Regions from separate parts of the Streptosporangium sp. H13245 genome, predicted to be linked through region 2. Evidence: predicted binding sites of a transcription regulator. Region 2 holds the regulator's gene; each other region holds the start of a gene.
What was found. Region 2 encodes LexA, which represses DNA repair genes until DNA is damaged. Its sites were predicted from a motif close to TCGAACANNTGTTCGA; they were not measured.
Positions count from the first base shown of each region.

Region 1: a site for LexA is predicted at 2,854-2,869, ahead of recA (recombinase RecA). Genes of this name have one in related genera too.
Region 3: a site for LexA is predicted at 3,921-3,936, ahead of ruvC (crossover junction endodeoxyribonuclease RuvC). Genes of this name have one in related genera too.

Region 1 is NZ_JBSZKT010000021.1:3,462-10,081, forward strand. It holds gene rny (ribonuclease Y) at 1-449, opposite strand, end outside; gene recX (recombination regulator RecX) at 736-1,590, opposite strand; gene recA (recombinase RecA) at 1,605-2,747, opposite strand; gene ACW9TB_RS25260 (hypothetical protein) at 3,106-3,384, shown strand; gene ACW9TB_RS25265 (DUF3046 domain-containing protein) at 3,564-3,758, opposite strand; gene ACW9TB_RS25270 (VOC family protein) at 3,906-4,394, opposite strand; gene ACW9TB_RS25275 (Lhr family helicase) at 4,676-6,620, shown strand, end outside.
Region 2 is NZ_JBSZKT010000065.1:8,954-15,573, forward strand. It holds gene ACW9TB_RS38940 (DNA polymerase III subunit gamma/tau domain-containing protein) at 1-26, opposite strand, end outside; gene leuS (leucine--tRNA ligase) at 589-3,057, shown strand; gene lexA (transcriptional repressor LexA) at 3,580-4,290, opposite strand; gene ACW9TB_RS38955 (LysM peptidoglycan-binding domain-containing protein) at 5,189-5,461, shown strand; gene nrdR (transcriptional regulator NrdR) at 5,816-6,277, shown strand; gene ACW9TB_RS38965 (vitamin B12-dependent ribonucleotide reductase) at 6,362-6,620, shown strand, end outside.
Region 3 is NZ_JBSZKT010000020.1:65,966-72,585, forward strand. It holds gene ACW9TB_RS25000 (alkaline phosphatase D family protein) at 1-955, shown strand, start outside; gene pdxT (pyridoxal 5'-phosphate synthase glutaminase subunit PdxT) at 1,143-1,733, shown strand; gene ACW9TB_RS25010 (YebC/PmpR family DNA-binding transcriptional regulator) at 1,737-2,489, shown strand; gene ACW9TB_RS25015 (cation:proton antiporter) at 2,563-3,840, shown strand; gene ruvC (crossover junction endodeoxyribonuclease RuvC) at 3,969-4,553, shown strand; gene ruvA (Holliday junction branch migration protein RuvA) at 4,550-5,170, shown strand; gene ruvB (Holliday junction branch migration DNA helicase RuvB) at 5,247-6,305, shown strand; gene yajC (preprotein translocase subunit YajC) at 6,531-6,620, shown strand, end outside.

The sequences.
Region 1 (6,620 bases), on a different contig from region 2:
TCCTCGCGGCGGTCGGCCAGCTCGGTCTCCGTCTCGGCGAGCTTGCGGGCCCGGTCGGCCTGGCGCCTGGCCTCCTCGTCGAGACGCTGCTCCCGCTCGGCCAGCCGGTTCTCCCTGCGTTCGAGGTCGGACCTGAGCTCCTTGAGCTCGTACTTCAGGATCTTGCCCTCGGCCTCGGCCTCCTTGCGCGTCTCGGCCGCCGCCTCGACCGCCGCCTCCGACTTGCGCAGGAGCTCTCCGGCGTCGTCCCGGGCCTTCGCCCGGATGTCGGCGGCCTCACGCCTGGCCTCCTCCAGGTGGGCCTCGAACTCGGCCTCCTGCTCGGGGGTGGGGCCCTTCGGCACGGCCCCGGCTCCACCGATGCGACGCAGCAACACGACCAGCACGGCTGTCATCACGGCGAGAGCCACAACCGCCACTGTCAACATGACGACCACGACCGGATCCATGCGCGCCTCACCTTCCTCGCGTCGCAAATATCAAGCACACGAGGGGTCACACGCACGGCACGGAAAGCTCAAGAGACGGCGCTGTCGGGACAGAAGTGAACCCAGAGGGGATCACCTACCGGCTTTCCCAGCCGGTCCGTCGTCCCGTCCTCATCCGCCAAGCCTGCTTGTCCGTATTACACCGCTATGACAATCCGCGCTGCGCGGAGTAACTCCTCACTGCCGTTGAGATTAAGCGTCAGAGAGGTAACGAGCAAGCAAAGACCCGCTGTCAAGCCGCTTTGAACTAGTCGAGCGGATAGCCCGGATCTTCCGAGAATGGCGATGTTTCCGCCCCCTCGTCCTCCAGCACTTCGCGGATGACGCGAAACGCCAGGCCGGGGCCGTATCCCTTCCGGGCGAGCATGCCGGCCAACCTGCGCGTCCTGACCGCGGGCTCCAGGCCACGGGTCGAGGAGAGCTTGCGCCGCACCAGGCGACGGGCGGTCTCCGCCTCCTCCTCGGGGTCGAGCTGATCCACCGCCTCGTTCACGGTCTCCTCGTCCACCCCCCGGTGGCGAAGCTCCGAGGCGAGGGCCTTTCTGGCGAGACCCCGCCCGGCGTGGCGCGAACTCACCCATGCCGCAGCGAACGCCTCGTCGTCGATGAGCCCGACCTCGGAGAAGCGGTCCAGCACGGCGTCCGCCGCCTCCTGGGGCACCTCACGCTTGCGCAGCGCCTCCGCGAGCTGGGCCCGGGTGCGCGGCGCCATGGTCAGCAGCCGCAGGCAGATGCCTCGCGCCACCGCCTGCGGATCGGCTTCGGACTTCCGGCTCGCCGAAGACCCCTCGGCCGGGTCGCCGGATCCACCGGGGTCGCCAAAGCCACCGGATCCGCCGGATCCATCGGGGAGGAAGCCGGAGGAAGCACCCCCGGACCGCCGTCCGCCACGCCGGGAGGCACGTTTCCTCCGGCCTCGCGGCGCGTCACCCTCGGGTTCCGCGGGTTCCGCGGTCTCCTCGCGGAACCCTCCTTCCGAGGCGGACCGGCCGTGGTCGCGCCCGCGCCTGCCCGGTGAGCCCGCCCGAGGCTCGTCGGGCCAGGCGCCCCAGTCTCTCGGCCCGGCCTCGCCGGCCGGACCGGAGTCAGGTCCCGTCGTCATCGATCAGCCCGGATTCAGGCGTCACCAGGCTTGGGGGCGGCGGCAGTGGCCTTGGTACCACGACCGGACCCGGCGGAAGCGGCGGCACCCGACGCGCGACCGGACGTGGCGGCCGGGGCCGACGCCGCGGGGGCGGGCGACGGGGTGGCCGGGTTGTCGACGCGCGGCCCGACCCCCAGCTTCTCCTTGATCTTCTTCTCGATCTCGTTCGACATGTCCGGGTGGCTCTTGAGGAAGTTTCGCGCGTTCTCCTTGCCCTGGCCGAGCTGGTCGCCCTCGTAGGTGTACCAGGCGCCGGACTTGCGGACGAAGCCGTGCTCGACGCCCATGTCGATCAGGCCGCCCTCGCGGGAGATGCCGACGCCGTAGAGGATGTCGAAGTCGGCCACCCGGAAGGGCGGGGCCATCTTGTTCTTGACGACCTTCACCCGGGTGCGGTTGCCGACCGCCTCGGTGCCGTCCTTCAGCGTCTCGATGCGGCGGATGTCGAGACGGACCGAGGCGTAGAACTTCAGCGCCTTTCCACCGGTCGTGGTCTCGGGCGAGCCGAACATGACGCCGATCTTCTCGCGGAGCTGGTTGATGAAGATCGCGGTGGTGCCGGTGTTGTTGAGCGCTCCGGCGACCTTGCGCAGCGCCTGGGACATCAGGCGGGCCTGGAGACCGACGTGGCTGTCGCCCATCTCGCCCTCGATCTCGGCCTTGGGCACCAGGGCCGCGACCGAGTCGATGACCAGCAGGTCGACGGCGCCGGACCGGATCAGCATGTCGGCGATCTCCAGCGCCTGCTCACCGGTGTCGGGCTGGGAGACGAGCAGCGCGTCGGTGTCGACCCCCAGCTTCTGGGCGTACTCCGGGTCGAGCGCGTGCTCGGCGTCGATGAACGCGGCGATGCCGCCGCCGCGCTGGGCGTTGGCCACCGCGTGCAGGGCGACCGTGGTCTTGCCCGAGGACTCGGGACCGTAGACCTCGACGATGCGGCCGCGCGGGAAGCCGCCGATGCCGAGGGCCACGTCGAGCGCGATGGAGCCGGTGGGAATCACCTCGATGGGCGCCCGGGTCTCGTCGCCCAGGCGCATGATCGAGCCCTTGCCGAACTGACGCTCGATCTGAGCGAGTGCGGTCTCAAGCGCCTTCTCGCGGTCGTTAGCTGCCATGGGAGCCCCCTGAAGGGTCGCGGGTTGGATCGGTTGCCAGAAAGCTACGGGGTGCCGCCGACAATTTCGGGAGGGCACGCCAGGAGTGGTGGCCTGTTCAATATAGCCGAACGACTGTTCGATCGCCGCCCGTTGGCACCACGGGTTACGGGAGTCGCGAACCGCCGCCGAGGCCCCCCGCGCACAACCTCGCACGGGCCGATATGGGTGGGTACGGGCAGGTATGGGCGGGGTGGGGCATGGCCCCAGGGAGTACGGAACCCATCCGGGAGGCGACATTTCCGAGAATTACCTTGGGCCTGTTGTCACCGAGCTGACCTGGAGTGATCCTGAGGGGAAACGACCCGAGGTGCCCGACGTGCCCAATGCGTTCACGCAGCAACGCCTAGCCCATCTCGATTCCCTGTCCACCGAACTGCGACAACGGGGGCTGGTGAGCCGCACCCTCGGGGGTACCGCCCCGGTGCTGTGGGTGTGGCATCCCGACAGTCGCAGGCAGACCATCGTGTTCGCCACCCCGGTCAAGGACGGCTGGCTGTTCCTGTGGGCACCGGACGGCGAGGAGAACGCCGACGATCCCGCGCACGCGGCCGACTCGGTGGAGAAGCTTCTCGCCCCGCTCCCGGAGCCGTCCTGACCGGTCCCGTCCTCCCTGTTTTCCCAGTTTTCACCGGGCTGCGTTTTCCGGGGTTCCCGGGGTTCCCGCGTTTTCCGGCCCGGGGCCTCACGCACTCCTGAGGCGTCCCCGGGTTTCACCCCGGTCTCCGGGCCTCGCGTACCGTCCGGGTTCTACCGCGGCCCGGGGCACACCGGTCCTCAGCGGAGCCTGGGCGAGACGTCGGTCACTCCGCACACGGCGTGCCAGACCTCCTTGGCCCCGACGCCCTCGGCCAGTGCCTGGATCACGGTCCGGCCACCGAGATCGGCGATGACGTAGTCGCGGGCCCACGAATCGGCGTACTGGTCGCCGAAGTGTGACTTCATCCGCTTCCAGAATTCCGACAGGCGCATAAGCCCAAGTATGGATCCACTCCGGTGTGCCGTGGCCCGTCCCGGCCTCCCGGCCCGGCGGGATCGGGCCTGGAGGAAGGACGTACGGGCGTACGAGGGAAAGGCCGTCGCAGGTGGGGGCGCGAAACGGCCGGGGGTGCGGGGTCGTCAGAGCACGCGGGAGCCGTACATCTCTCCGAGGGGGTCGGCGAGCAACTCCAGGCGGGCCCCGTCGGGGTCGGCGAAGTAGATGGACGCGCCGCTCTCGACCTGGTGCGGCACGCCCGCCGCCTCCAGCTTGCCCCGGAGGCGCTCCCACGTGGAGGGGTCCACGGAGATGGCGACGTGGTGCAGCCCGCCGAGAACCTCCTTGTAGGGGCCGAGGTCCAGGCCGGGGAAGTCGAAGAAGGCGAGCAGGTTGCCGTTGCCGATGTCGAAGAAGAAGTGGTTCGAACCCTGGTAGTCACGGTTCTCGAAGATCTCTGTGAGCGGGAACTCCAGGAGGTCCTGATAGAACGCGATCGTCGTCTCGACGTCGGAGGAGATCAGCGCGAAGTGGTGCAACCCTCTCGCGCTGCTCGGCGGGCGGTGCGTCCTGAGGTGTTCCGCCCTGATCCGCTCGCGTGTCGCCTCGATGGCCTGATGGTCGATGCTCACCGTTAGCTCACCACTCAATGCGTCGTGTGTTCGTCAAAGCCATGTCCGTGACGACAGGGAGCCAACCTATCCCGGCCGTCATGTCATGGTGGCGAAGCCCCTGACCCCGTCCGGGCGCGGTCTCCTGTGGTCCGGCCGTGGGAGCGGTGGATCATGTGTCCGCAGGTGGCGCGCGGGCGATCCGGTCCCGTCCGCCGGTCGGCGGGGGGTTCTGTCGGTGGGGCCGTGCAGTATGGGCGGTGACCCGGTTGGTCGGCCGGACCGGGAGCTAGGGGGCCACGATGAGCGGGACGACGGGCACGGGCGGAGCGCTCGGCCACTTCACCCGGATGACCAGAGACTGGTTCACCGGGGCGTTCGCCGCGCCGACCGCCGCGCAGGAGGGGGCGTGGGCGTCGATCGCCCGGGGTGACAACACCCTGGTGGTCGCGCCCACCGGCTCCGGCAAGACGCTGGCCGCCTTCCTGTGGTCGCTCGACCGGCTCGCCTCCTCCGCCCCGGGCTCCCCCTCTGAGGCCGAGTCCTCCGGTACGGGCACCCGGGGCGGGCGGGGGCGTTCGCGCGGAGACGGCGAGCCGGTGAAGCGGTGCCGGGTCCTGTACGTGTCGCCGCTCAAGGCCCTCGCGGTCGACGTCGAGCGCAACCTCCGGGCGCCGCTGGCCGGGCTGAGGCAGACCGCGCGGCGGCTCGGTCTCCCGGTGCCGGAGATCTCGGTGGCGATCCGGTCCGGCGACACCTCCCCCGAGGAGCGGCGCCGGTTCGCGACCAGGCCGTCCGACATCCTGATCACCACCCCCGAGTCACTGTTCCTGCTGCTCACCAGCCAGGCCCGCGAGGCGTTGCGCGGTGTGGAGACGGTCATCGTCGACGAGGTGCACGCGGTGGCGGCCACCAAGCGTGGCGCGCACCTGGCCCTCAGCCTGGAGCGGCTCGACACCCTCCTGCCCAAGCCCGCCCAGCGGATCGGCCTGTCGGCGACCGTGCGGCCGGTGAGCGAGGTGGCCGCCTTCCTGGGCGGGTCGCGCCCGGCGACCGTGGTCCAGCCGCCCTCCGACAAGGTGATCGAGGTCGAGGTGGTCGTCCCGATCGAGGACATGACCGAGCTCGACACGCCTCCCCCCGCCCCTTCCCCCGACGACGACCGCTGGCTGACCGAGACCCCGGCCAGGCGGTCGATCTGGCCGCACGTGGAGGAGCGGTTGTTCGAGCTGATCGGGAGCCACGGTTCCACGATCGTGTTCGCCAACTCCCGGCGGCTGGCCGAGAGGCTGTGCACCCGCCTCAACGAGCTGGCCTGGGAACGGCGGGAGGGTGGCGGGGAAGGGGCCGGGGAGAGCGCGGGGGCGGGGCCGACGCACTGGGCCGAGGGGTTCCCCGGGCCACCGGCCTCCCTTTCCACCCCGGCGGCGATGATGGCGCAGGCCGGGGCGGCCAAGGGGGTCGTCCCGGAGATCGTGAGGGCCCACCACGGTTCGGTGTCGAAGGAGGAGCGCTCCCAGATCGAGGAGGCGCTCAAGTCAGGGCGGCTGCCCGCCGTGGTCGCGACCTCCAGCCTGGAGCTCGGCATCGACATGGGCGCGGTCGACCTGGTGGCCTGCGTCGGGGCGCCGCCGAGCGTGGCGAGCGGCCTGCAGCGGATCGGCCGGGCCGGGCACCAGGTGGGCGCCGTCTCGCGCGGCGTGATCTTCCCCAAGTACCGGGGGGACCTGGTCCAGACGGCCGTGGTGGCGGAGCGGATGAGGAGCGGGGAGATCGAGGACCTGCGCTACCCGCGCAACCCCCTCGACGTGCTCGCTCAGCAGATCGTGGCGATGACCGCGCTGGACGAGTGGACCGTCGACGAGCTGGAGGAGGTCGTACGGCGAGCCGCCCCCTACCGGACGCTGCCCAGAAGCGCGCTGGAGGCGACGCTCGACATGCTCGCCGGGCGCTACCCGAGCGAGGAGTTCGCCGAGCTGCGGCCGCGCATCGTCTGGGACCGGGTGACCGGCACCCTGCGGGGCCGTCCCGGAGCCCAGCGGCTGGCGGTCACCAACGGCGGCACGATCCCCGACCGGGGGCTGTTCGGCGTGTTCCTGGTCGGGGAGAAGTCCTCCCGGGTGGGTGAGCTGGACGAGGAGATGGTCTACGAGTCGCGGGCCGGGGACGTGTTCGTGCTGGGCGCGACCTCCTGGCGGATCGAGGAGATCACCGCCGACCGGGTGCTGGTCACGCCCGCCCCCGGCC
Region 2 (6,620 bases):
GACTGGCTGGACTGCTCCGAGGCCATGCTTTCCTTACCTCCCGCGCGGGTGCCCGAATTAGGCGTATTGGGCATGGTCTCACGTGAGACGGGGGGGCTCGCAGGGAAACTGGAGAACGCCCCCCTGAACTGGAGTCCGGTGGGGTCGGTCGGTGGATCCTGCATGGGCAGGCCGACCTCCATCGGATCCGGGCCCTGCCCCGGCTCTACTGAATATGCCACGGTTAGAAGAGTAAACGGGAGAGACAAACGAGGTCACAACAGGCGTATAGCCATCGGGTCTCGTTGCCCCGGCGAGTGCGGGAACCTCCATTCTGCTGACCTGACCGGACCCTGTCCCCCGTTCGCCGTGATCGACCCCGTTTTCCCGGCCGTTTCCCTGGCACGAATACGCCTTGCGGGCTGCGATAGTCTTGCCCTATGCGTGCCGCGACCCTGCTTATCGGGCCGCATCGGCTTTCCCGTCCCTGAGCGCCCTGCCGATGCGGCTGCCCTCCGCGTGAGCGGGGGGTTTTTGTATTGGGCCGGACGGGTCAGACCATCCACGCAGGCATACCCCGAGGAAATCGACGTGAGCGAGCGAGCTGACATGCAGAGCGACGAGCAGCACTATGACCCGCAGGCCCTGCAGGTCAAGTGGCAGCGCAGGTGGGAGGAGCTGGACCCCTTCCGGGCCTCGGAAGACCCCGCCGACCCGCGCGAGCGGCGCTACATGGTCGACATGTTCTCCTACCCCTCGGGCGACCTGCACATGGGGCACGCCGAGGTCTTCGCCCTGGGCGACGTCATCGCCCGTTACTGGGTTCAGCGCGGCTACAACGTGCTGCACCCCATCGGCTGGGACTCCTTCGGCCTGCCCGCCGAGAACGCCGCGATCAAGCACAACGCGCACCCGGCGGAGTGGACCTACGCCAACATCGAGACCCAGGCCAACTCCTACCGGCGCTACGCGATCTCCTTCGACTGGTCCAGCCGCCTGCACACCAGCGACACCTCGTACTACAAGTGGACCCAGTGGCTGTTCAACCGCTTCTTCGAGCGCGGCCTGGCCTACCGCAAGGGCGGCCTGGTCAACTGGTGCCCGAACGACCAGACCGTGCTGGCCAACGAGCAGGTCAAGGACGGCAGGTGCGAGCGCTGTGGCGCCGAGGTCGTCCGCCGCGAGCTGACCCAGTGGTATTTCAAGATCACAGACTACGCCGACCGGCTGCTGGACGACATGTCCCTGCTGGAGGGCGGCTGGTCCGAGCGCGTGCTGACGATGCAGCGCAACTGGATCGGCCGGTCCGAGGGGGCCGACGTCGACTTCGTGATCGAGGGCCGCGACGAGCCGGTCACCGTCTACACCACCCGTCCCGACACCCTGTACGGCGCGACCTTCTTCGTGGTCGCCCCGGACGCGCCGCTGGCCGAGGAGATCGTCACCGACAACCAGCGTGAGGCGTTCGAGACCTACCGGGTCGAGGTGTCCAAGCTGTCCGACATCGACCGGCTGTCCACCGAGAAGGAGAAGACCGGCGTCTTCCTGGGCCGGTACGCGATCAACCCGGTCAACGGCGAGCGCATGCCGGTCTGGGCGGCCGACTACGTGCTGTCCGACTACGGCCACGGCGCCATCATGGCCGTGCCCGCGCACGACCAGCGCGACCTGGACTTCGCCCGCGCCTTCGACCTGCCGGTACGGGTGGTCGTGCACACCGGCCTGGCCGATCCCGGCGAGACCGGCGTCGCCACCGCCGGTGACGGCGCGATGGTCAACTCCGGCCCGCTGGACGGCCTGACCAAGGCCGACGCGATCCGGAAGATCATCGAGGTGCTGAGCGAGCGGGGCACCGGCCGCTTCACGGTCAACTTCCGGCTGCGCGACTGGCTGCTGTCCCGCCAGCGCTTCTGGGGCTGCCCGATCCCGATCATCCACTGCGCCGACTGCGGCGAGGTGCCCGTCCCCGACGACCAGCTGCCCGTCACCCTGCCCGACATGCAGGGCGAGGCCCTGGCGCCCAAGGGTGTCTCCCCGCTGGCCTCGGCCGAGGAGTGGGTCAACGTCTCCTGTCCCAAGTGCGGCGGCCCGGCCAGGCGCGACACCGACACGATGGACACCTTCGTCGACTCCTCGTGGTACTTCCTGCGTTACGTCGACCCGGCCTACGACGAGGGCCCGTTCGACGTCGAGCGCGTGCGCAGGTGGGGCCCGGTCGACCAGTACATCGGCGGCGTCGAGCACGCCGTGCTGCACCTGCTGTACGCCAGGTTCTTCACCAAGGTCCTGCACGACATGGGGATGGTCGACTTCGTCGAGCCCTTCACCCGCCTGCTGAACCAGGGGCAGGTCATCAACCAGGGCAAGGCGATGTCCAAGTCGCTGGGCAACGGCGTCGACCTGGGGCAGCAGATCGACGCCCACGGTGTCGACGCGGTCAGGCTGACCGTCGTCTTCGCCGGACCGCCCGAGGACGACATCGACTGGGCCGACGTCTCCCCGGCGGCGTCGCAGAAGTTCCTGGCCCGCGCGTTCCGCGTCATGGCCGAGGCCGGAGCGGCCTCCGCGCCCGGCGTCGACGTCACCACGGGAGACCTGAACCTGCGCAAGGTCGTCCACCACACCATCGACGAGGTCACCAAGCTGGTCGACTCCCACCGCTTCAACGTCGCGGTGGCCCGCATGATGGAGCTGACGAGCGCGGCCCGCAAGGCCATCGACTCCGGGCCCGGCGCCGCCGACCCGGCGGTCAGGGAGGCCGCCGAGACCCTGGCGGTCATGCTGTCGCTGGTCGCGCCGTACGCGGCGGAGGAGGGCTGGGAGCGGCTGGGCCGTACCGCCTCGGTCGCCACCGCGGGCTGGCCGGTGGCCGACCCGGCGCTGCTGGTCCAGGAGTCGGTCACCTGCGTCGTCCAGGTCGCGGGCAAGGTGCGCGACCGGCTGGAGGTCTCCCCGGAGATCTCCGAGGCGGACCTGGAGTCGCTGGCCCTGGCGTCGGAGAAGGTCCGGTCCTTCCTGTCCGGCACGCCGCGCAAGGTGATCGTCCGCGTGCCCAAGCTGGTCAACATCGTCCCGTAGTCGTCAGCGGAGGCATCCCGCGCGGTCCTGGGACCGCGCGGGAACTCGGGGCGGCTGTCCGGCGGGCGCCCCGGGGCCGCGTACCCACCGGTGTGTCACGCGAAGGCTTTGGCTGTTCGGCGGGCGCCCCGGGCGTTCATGGATCCACCGGCGTGTCCCGCGACGGTTTCGGCTGTTTGGTGGGCGCCCCAAATGTCACAGACCCACCGGCGTGTCCCGTGACGGCTTCGATCGGCGGGTTCCCGTGCCCGCCGACGTGGGGTCTCCCCTGGGCGTTCGCACCTGAAAACGCCGGGTGGGTGGTGTCCCGACATCGGGACACCACCCACCCGGCGTGTCGCGCGTCCTCCGGCGTGTCGCACGGAGGCTGGAGGCGCGTGGTTCGGAGGTCCGGAGCTCGCGGCGAATGCGGTGCGGCTCAGAGACTCGTAGTGCGCGGCGAAACGGCGCGGTTCGGAGGCGCGAAGCTCGCGGTACGAGAGCCCGTGAAAAACGGCTCCGAGCCTGTCCGGGACGCTCGCGTCAGAGCTTGCGGAGAACCGCGACGACCTTGCCGAGCACGGTGGCCTCGTCACCGGGGATCGGGTCGTAGTTGGGGTTGTGCGGAACCAGCCAGACGTGGCCGTCCCTGCGCTTGAAGGTCTTGACCGTGGCCTCGCCGTCGATCATCGCCGCGACCACGTCGCCGTTGTCGGCGACCGGCTGCTGACGTACGACCACCCAGTCGCCGTTGGCGATGGCGGCCTCGATCATCGAGTCGCCGGTCACCTGGAGGAGGAAGAGCGTGCCCTCGCCGACGAGCTGCTTGGGCAGGGCGAAGACGTCCTCGATGCTCTCCTCGGCGAGGATGGGGCCACCGGCGGCGATCCGGCCGACGAGGGGCACGTAGGCGGCGGTCGGACGGCTCACCGGGGCCTCGTCCTCACCGGAGTCGGGATCCACCCACAACACGGGCTCGCCGGGAAGGCGGACCTCCAGGGCGCGGGGGCGGTGCGGATCACGCCGCAGGTAGCCCTTGCGCTGCAAAGCCGTCAGCTGGTGCGACACGCTGGAGGTGCTGGTGAGCTGCACCGCCTCGCCGATCTCCCGCATGGACGGCGGGTAGCCGCGCTGCTGCACAGAATCGCGGATCACCTCAAGGATCTTCCGCTGCCTGGGGGTGAGGCCAAGGGAGTCACGCCTTCGCACCGCCAGGTCGCTGGCGGCCGAACCGTTCTCGTTGTGCTGGCTCATACGAACTCCTCGCCTCCCGGTCTGTATCTGACACGTCGCACACAGCGACCATACCTTGGCCGAAGATCAGACTCAAACAATTGTTCGAATGTCCTCGAAATCGGCGACGCCGTGGTGTACAACATCGTACGGGAGTTCGATCGACATCGTGTTCGATTCACCGATCTTTCTTCGACATGTGTTCGGCCAGGTCGAGGGGATGGGGGCCACCGTGAAACCGACCGCGACGACACCACGATCCAGGATCGCGCCGAGGTCCCGGGGGGCGCAGCGATCACCGGGGGCGCCGCGCCTGCGGCTCGTGCCGCCCCCGAGACCGGAGCCCGAGCCGGGTCCCGTGCCGGAGTCCGCGCGAAGGCCCGAGGCGGGGCCGGGACGGGAGTCCGCGTGGGACTCGGTGCCAAGGCCGCGCCCCGCCGGCGAGGCGGGACGAGAGTCCGAGCGGGCGTCCGGGCGAGAGCCGGGGCGGCGTCCCGGCGGCGAGGCGGGACGGGGGGCCGGGCGTGAGCCGCGACAGGAGTCAAAGCGAAGGTCCGGGGGAGAGCCGGGCCGGGTGTCCGGGCGTGAGACGGAGCGGGGATCCGGCCGTGCGCCGGGCCAGGTCTTCGGCCGCGAGCCGAGGCAGGAGTCAAAGCGAAGGTCCGGCCGCGAGCCGGGGCGGCCGTCCGGGCGCGCGTGGGGGAGGCGGCCCGGCCGCGAGGCGGGACGAGGGTCCGGCCGTGAGCCGGAGCGCGGGAGCGGGCGCGGGAGCGGGGGCAGGTTCGAGCGTGGATCCGGGCCGAGGCGGGCGCGGGGGTCGCGGGCGACGCCCGCGCCGAACGCCCGCCGTCCCGGTGCCGCCCGGCCGAGGGCCGCCGGACGGCCACTCCGGCTCACCCGGCGTGGAAGGATCGTGGCGGTGACGGTGCTCGCGCTGTTCACCCTGGCGGTGCTCTGGATCGGCGGGCGTATCGACATGGCCTCGGCGGGCGGACGGGCGAGCCTGGAAGGTCTGCCACGGATCACGGTGCACACGGGCGACACGCTGTGGGAGATCGCGGACGCGTTGACGGAGGAGGCGGACACCGGCCCGATGGTCCGCCGCATCATGGACCTCAACGGGCTGTCCGGCTCCGAGGTCCGGCCGGGGACCCGGCTCTATCTCCCCGAGGGCCTCGTCCCCCTGAGGTGAGCCGGTCGGTGGGGCGGGAGGGGCGCGGGTGTCCCGTCTGACAGGTCGTCTGGGACGACTGTGAGGGAAGGGGTGCCCGGGGCGAGAGGGGCCCCGGGCGGGCGGCGACACGCCGGGACGTGACGGCTGATCAGCGACTTCACGCGGCAAGGTCGTTTCAACTTGCGTTCATGGTCGAGCACTTCTACGGTTGGACCACAACATCTAGTGGCTGCATCGCAACCCTTCACCACAGCTTGTGTTTCCATTACCGCATCTCGACTATTCGAAGATGTGTGCGCGAGCGTCTAGCCGTGCGTGTCATGGGTAGGTGAGGTGGGTCGGCCGCTTCGGTAGGTCAAGGAGGCGACACGCGTGCATTGTCCGTTCTGTCGCCATCTGGACACGCGAGTCATCGACAGCCGGGCCACCGAGGACGGTGGGGCCATCCGCCGCAGGCGCACGTGCTCGGAGTGCGGGCGCAGGTTCACCACGCAGGAGACCGTCCTGCTCATGGTGAGCAAGCGCAGCGGTGTGACGGAGCCGTTCTTCAGGGACAAGGTGATCGCCGGGGTCCGGCGGGCGTGCCAGGGGCGGTCCGTCGGCGAGGATTCCCTGGCACAGCTGGGCCAGCGGGTCGAGGAGAGCATCCGGGCCACCGGATGCGCCGAGATCGCGGCCCACGAGGTCGGGCTCGCCATCCTGGGCCCGCTCCGCGAGCTGGACGAGGTGGCGTACCTGCGGTTCGCCTCCGTCTATCGGGGATTCGAGACGCTGGCCGACTTCGAGGCGGAGATCGAGAAGCTCCGGGCGGAGCGCTCAACCAAGCAGGACTGATGCAGACCCCGGGCGCCGGGGGTGAGGCGGCGCGTTGGTGTGGTCCGATTCGAGGGCTCTACGAAGCCCCAGGAGGGGGAAGTCATGACGGAGACTGTCGGCGCGGTGACACGTGGGGGCAAGAGGCCGCGTAAGGGCCTGAAGATGAAGCGCATCTTCACCACGCCAGGTGTGCACCCCTATGACGAGCTGGTCTGGGAACGCCGTGACGTCGTCATGACCAACTGGCGCGACGGCTCGATCAACTTCGAGCAGCGCGGCGTCGAGTTCCCCCGCTCGTGGTCGGTCAACGCCGCCAACATCGTGACCACCAAGTACTTCCGTGGCGCGGTCGGCACCCCGC
Region 3 (6,620 bases), on a different contig from region 2:
CGCCGCCGCCCCCTGGCTGGTCGTCTGGGACGACCACGAGCTGGACAACAACTGGGCCGACGAGGTGCCCGAGAAGCCCGAGGTGCCCCAGCCGAACTTCCTCGCCCGGCGCGAGGCGGCCTTCAGGGCGTACTACGAGAACATGCCGCTGCGGCGGGCCTCCATCCCCCGGGGCATCGACATGCAGCTCTACCGGCGCGTCCGGTGGGGGAGGATGGCCACCTTCCACATGCTCGACACCCGCCAGTACCGCAGCGACCAGGGCTGCGGCGACGGCTACAGCGACTGCCCGGCGGCGGTCGACCCGGCCCGCTCGATCACCGGCGCCGCGCAGGAGCGCTGGCTGCTGGACGGCATGCGGCGCTCGGAGGCGCGCTGGGACGTCATCGGCCAGCAGGTCTTCTTCGCCCAGCGCGACAACAACGCCGGGCCCGCCAAGATCACCAGCCAGGACGCCTGGGACGGCTACGTCGCCTCGCGCCAGCGCCTCACCCAGGGCTGGGTGGACGCCAAGGTGCGCAACCCCGTGGTGCTCACCGGCGACGTGCACGCCCACTGGGCGAGTGACCTCAAGCTCGACTACGACGACCCGACCACCCGCACGGTCGGCTCGGAGCTGGTCGCCTCGTCCATCTCCACGGGCGGCGACGGCCTCGACTCCGACCCGGCGACCCACCCGTACCTGACGATCAACCCGCACCTGAAGTTCTACAACAACCAGCGCGGCTACGTGCTGACCAGGATCGAGCGCGACCGGCTCACCGCCGACTTCAAGGTGCTGCCCAAGGTCACGCAGGCTGGCTCCGCGGCGCACACCAAGGCGACCTTCGTGATCGAGGACCGGGTCCCCGGCGTGCAGCAGACCTACCTGCGCCCGGTCGACCCCTCGGCCGCCAGGACCCCCGGGATCGACTGGATCCAGGAGACCGTGGACCTGGAGACCAAGCGCCCCTGACATCACCCTGTCCCACCACGGGCGCCCCGCGAACCGACCCGCGGGGCGCCCGCGGCGCGTCCGGGGGCCTGGCCGCGGGAGAACGGCGCCGGATTCCCGTACCGGGCCGGAAAAGAACCGGTTTGGGACCGCACGAGCGGTAGCCATACGCTGAAGGGGCACCCCATCCGCACGGGAAGGACCATCGGTGACCATCGTCCCCACGATCGGCGTGTTCGCGCTGCAAGGAGACGTGCGCGAGCACCTGCGCTCCCTGGAGGCGGTGGGCGCGAGAGCGGTCACCGTACGGCGTCCCCGCGAGCTGGAGGCGGTCGACGGCCTCGTGATCCCGGGCGGGGAGTCCACCACGATGTGGAAGCTCGCCGAGACCTTCGAGCTGCTCGAACCGCTCCGGATGCGCGTCAAGGCGGGCATGCCCGCCTACGGCTCCTGCGCAGGAATGATCATGCTGGCCGACCGGATCGAGGGCGGGATCGAAGGCCAGCAGACGATCGGCGGCATCGACATGGTCGTCCGCCGCAACGCCTTCGGACGCCAGGTCGACTCCTTCGAGGCCGACGTCGACTTCGCCGGCCGGGGCGGCATGCGGGCCGTCTTCATCCGCGCCCCCTGGGTGGAATCCGTGGGTTCGGAGGTCGAAGTGCTGGCACTGGCCGAACCTGGGGATAGGATCGTCGCGGTCCGTCAAGGACCGTTGCTCGCCACGTCCTTCCACCCGGAACTTACCGGGGATGTCGGTGTGCATTCATATTTCGCTGAGATGGTGAGGGAGCTCTAGGCGATGTCCGGCCACTCCAAATGGGCGACGACGAAGCACAAGAAGGCCGCGCTCGACTCCAAGCGCGGCAAGCTGTTCGCCAAGCTCATCAAGAACATCGAGGTCGCGGCCCGGACGGGCGGACCCGATCCGGACGGCAACCCGACGCTGTACGACGCCATCACCAAGGCGCGCAAGAGCTCGGTCCCGATCGACAACATCGAGCGTGCCCGTAAGCGCGGCGGCGGCCTGGAGGCCGGTGGCGCCGACTGGCAGACCATCATGTACGAGGGCTACGCCCCCGGCGGCGTCGCGGTGCTGATCGAGTGCCTCACCGACAACCGCAACCGCGCGGCCTCCGAGGTCCGCGTCGCGCTGACCCGCAACGGCGGCTCGCTGGCCGACCCCGGCTCGGTGTCCTACATGTTCAACCGCAAGGGCGTCGTGCTCGTCCCCAAGGGCGAGCTGGCCGAGGACGACGTGCTGGTCGCGGTCCTCGACGCGGGCGCCGAGGAGGTCAACGACCTGGGCGACCAGTTCGAGGTCGTCTCCGAGGCCACCGACCTCGTCCCGGTCCGCAAGGCCCTGCAGGAGGCCGGGATCGACTACGACTCGGCCGAGTCCAGCTTCATGCCGACGATGAACGTCCCGCTGGACGAGGACGGCGCCCGCAAGGTCTTCAGGCTGATCGACGCCCTGGAGGACAGCGACGACGTGCAGAACGTCTGGGCCAACTTCGACGTCTCCGACGAGGTCATGGAGAAGCTCGACGCGTAACCCGGACCGTTCGGTGTGATCTCGCATTGTCTGCGAGGTTTGTCCGCGTGGTCGAGGGCATATCACGCGGACAATGGGCAATCCTGATCTCATCTTTGCCGTGGCGGGCGTCGCCGCGCTGCTCGCGGCCACGCTGCCCCGGCTCCTCAACCGGCGCCCCTTCTCGCTCCCCCTGGCCTGCCTGATCGGCGGCCTCCTCCTCTACGCCCTTCCCCTGGAGCTGCCCGACCCCGACCCGGTGACCCACCGGGCGCTGGTCGAGCACGCCACCGAGATCTGCGTGCTGATCTCCCTCATGGGCGCCGGGCTCGCCATCAACCGGCCCTTCGGACGACGTAACTGGTCCTCGACCTGGCGCCTGCTGGGCTGGACGCTCCCGCTGACCGTCCTCGGGGTGGCCGCCGCCGCGTACGGGCTGCTCGGCTGGCCCCTGGCGGCGGCGCTGCTGCTGGGCGCGGTGCTCGCGCCGACCGACCCGGTGCTCGCCTCCGACGTGCAGGTCGGCGAGCCCGTCGACTCGGAGAAGGCCGACGACGAGGTCCGCTTCACCCTCACCTCCGAGGCGGGCCTCAACGACGGCCTGGCCTTCCCCCTGGTCTACGCCGCGATCGCGCTCGCCGTCAGCGGAGGCGTCGGCTGGATCGCCGAGTGGACGCTGGTGGACCTGCTCTACCGGTGCGCCGCGGGCGTGGTGTGCGGCCTGCTGATCGGCCGGGGGCTGGGGCGGCTGTTCTTCCGCGCCCAGAAGTCCGACCTGCGGCTCGCCGAGCACCGCGACGGCTTCGTGGCGCTGGCCGCGACGTTCCTGGCCTACGGCCTCACCGAGCTGGTGCACGGGTACGGCTTCATCGCGGTGTTCGTGGCCGCCTGCAGCATCAGGGCGGCCGAGCGCAGCCACGGCTACAACGGGGTGCTGCACGGCTTCATCGAGCAGGTCGAGCGGCTGTTCACCGCCTGGCTGATCCTGCTGCTCGGCGGCTTCGTCGCGGTGGGCGGCCTGTCCGCGCTCACCTGGCGCGGCGCCGGGGTCGCCCTCCTGCTGCTGCTGGTCATCCGGCCGCTGACCGGGTGGCTCGCCGGGCTGGGCGGCAGGGCGGGGCCGCGCGAGCGCGTGGCGACGGCGTTCTTCGGCATCCGCGGCATCGGCTCGCTGTTCTACCTCGCCTACGCCCTCGGCCAGGCCGACTTCGGCGTGCCCGCCGAGGAGCTCTGGGCCGTGGTCGCCTTCACCGTGCTGGCCTCCCTGGTGATCCACGGGATCTCGGCCTCGCCGGTGATGAACCGCCTGGACCGGCTCCGCGACAGGGCCGGAGGCGGCCGGGAGACCGAGCCCGCCGCCCAGCACCTGTGAGCGCGGGGTCCGTCCAGGACCCCTTCGCCGGGCCGGGGGAGAGCCGTGCGCGGGGTGCTCCCACGCGGTAGAGTCTGCCACCGAACAGGTGTTCGGCGAGCGGAGGCGTGTCGGTGCGGTTGCCCGAGCTGCGGGTGATGGGGGTCGATCCGGGGCTGACCCGATGCGGGCTCGGTGCCGTCGAGGGGCGGCCCGGCGCACCGCTGAGCCTGGTCAAGGTGGGGGTCGTCCGCACCCCCGCCGACGACGACATCGGCGCCCGGCTGGTGGCGATCGAGGCGGGCATCGAGCAGTGGCTCGACGAGGTCAGGCCCGACGCGGTCGCCGTGGAGCGGGTCTTCGCCCAGCACAACCTCAGGACCGTGATGGGCACCGCCCAGGCCTCCGCCGTGGCGATCCTGTGCGCCTCCCGCAGGGGCCTGCCGGTCGCGCTGCACACGCCGTCCGAGGTCAAGGCCGCCATCACCGGCAGCGGCACGGCCGACAAACGGCAGGTCGGCACGATGGTGACCCGCCTGCTGCGGCTGGACGCCATGCCCAAGCCCGCCGACGCCGCCGACGCGCTCGCCCTCGCGATCTGCCACGTGTGGCGGGGCGGGGCCCAGAGCAGGCTGGCCGAGGCCGCCGCGAAGGCCGCGACCGCCACCACGACCCCCGCCGCCTACTTCCGGGGCCGCGGCGGGGCCGGATACCCGAGAGGAACCACGAAGTGATCGCCTCGGTGCGAGGACAGGTGACCGCGATCGCGCCCGGCGGCGCGGTCGTCGAGGTCGGCGGGGTGGGAGTCCTCGTGCACTGCACGCCGGGCACGCTCGCGACGCTGAGAACGGGGGAGGAGGCCAGCCTGGCCACCTCGCTGGTGGTCCGCGAGGAGTCGCTGACCCTGTTCGGCTTCGCCACCGACGACGAGCGCGGCATCTTCGAGATGCTGCAGACGGCCAGCGGGGTCGGCCCCAAGGTCGCCCTCGCGATGCTGGCCGTGCACACCCCCAACGCGCTCCGGGTGGCCGTGGCCTCCGCCGACGTCAAGGCGCTGACCAGGGTCCCCGGGGTGGGGCCGAAGGGCGCCCAGCGGATCATCGTCGACCTCAAGAACAAGCTCGGCACGCCGGAGGAGGCCGTCAGCGCCGCGCTCAACGGCCGCGCCGCCGCGCCCGCCTGGCGGGCCCAGGTCCACTCCGGGCTGGTCGGCCTGGGCTACTCGGCGCGAGACGCCGACGAGGCGGTCGCCGTCGTCGAGCCCCAGGCCGACACCGAGCTGGCCGAGGGCCGCGTCCCCCAGGTGGCGCCCCTGCTCAAGGCCGCCCTCCGCGCGCTGAGCGTGCGATGAGGCACCCGGCCGGGGCCCGCCGTACGGGAGGCCGTGAGAGGGGCCGCGTGGCGAGCGAGGCGGAGGGAGGGGCGGCGTGAGTTCCGACCGCGACCTGGTGTCGCCGGACGCCGAGGGCGACGAGAGATACATCGAGGCGGCGCTGCGGCCCAAGCGGCTGGAGGAGTTCATCGGCCAGGGGCGGGTGCGCGAGCAGCTGTCGCTGGTGCTGCAGAGCGCGCTGCGGCGCAACCGGCCGCCGGACCACGTGCTGATGAGCGGCGGTCCCGGGCTGGGCAAGACGACCCTCGCCATGATCATCGCGACCGAGCTGTCCGTGCCCCTGCGGATCACCTCCGGGCCCGCGCTGGAGCGGGCCGGTGACCTCGCGGCGATCCTGTCGACCCTCTCGGAGGGCGAGGTCCTGTTCATCGACGAGATCCACCGGATGGCCAGGCCCGCCGAGGAGATGCTCTACCTCGCGATGGAGGACTTCCGCGTCGACATCGTGGTGGGCAAGGGGCCGGGGGCGACCGCGATCCCGCTGGAGATCGCCCCGTTCACCCTGGTCGGGGCCACCACCCGGGCCGGCATGCTCCCCGCGCCGCTGCGCGACCGCTTCGGCTTCGTCGCGCACATGGACTTCTACGGGGTCGCCGAGCTGGAGGAGGTGCTGCACCGCTCCTCGCGCCTGCTGGGCGTCGCGCTCCCCGGCGACGCCGCCCGCGAGATCGCCGGGCGCTCCCGGGGCACCCCCCGCATCGCCAACCGGCTGCTGCGCCGGGTCCGCGACTTCGCCGAGGTGCGCGCCGAGGGCGTCGTCACCCGCGATGTCGCCTCCGCCGCGCTCAACCTCTACGAGGTCGACGCCGAGGGGCTCGACCGGCTCGACCGGGCGGTGCTCGGGGCGCTGCTGCGCAAGTTCGGCGGCGGGCCGGTGGGGCTGTCGACGCTGGCGGTGGCCGTGGGGGAGGAGCCGGAGACGGTCGAGGTGGTCGCCGAGCCGTTCCTGGTGCGCCAAGGCCTGCTGGCCCGCACCCCCCGGGGCCGGGTCGCGACCGCCGCCGCCTGGACCCATCTGGGCCTGGTGCCCCCGCCGGACGCCTTCGGTGCCTCGTTCCTCGTCGATCTTGAGGATGATCCCGGGCAAATCTAGCGTTGGGAGTCGGTAGGGAAGTCGTCCAGGATTGATCACAGATCGATGACAAGTGTATCGAAACGGGAACTTCCCTGCGTGCCGGAACGTGACTTCGTTGCCGCGCTCTTAACAGCTCGCCTAAACTCCGAGCCTTGGCTGGCTGTGTAGGCTGACGTGCTGAGCGGCGTGGCCGTAGACGGCGTCCGGCTTTCGCCGGTCATTCTCAAGAGAGGGAGCGGCCCTGTGGGCGGCAACTATTCGAGCCTGATCATGATCGCTCTCATGGTCGTGGTGTTCTACTTCCTGCTCATCCGGCCGCAGCGCAAGCGGCAG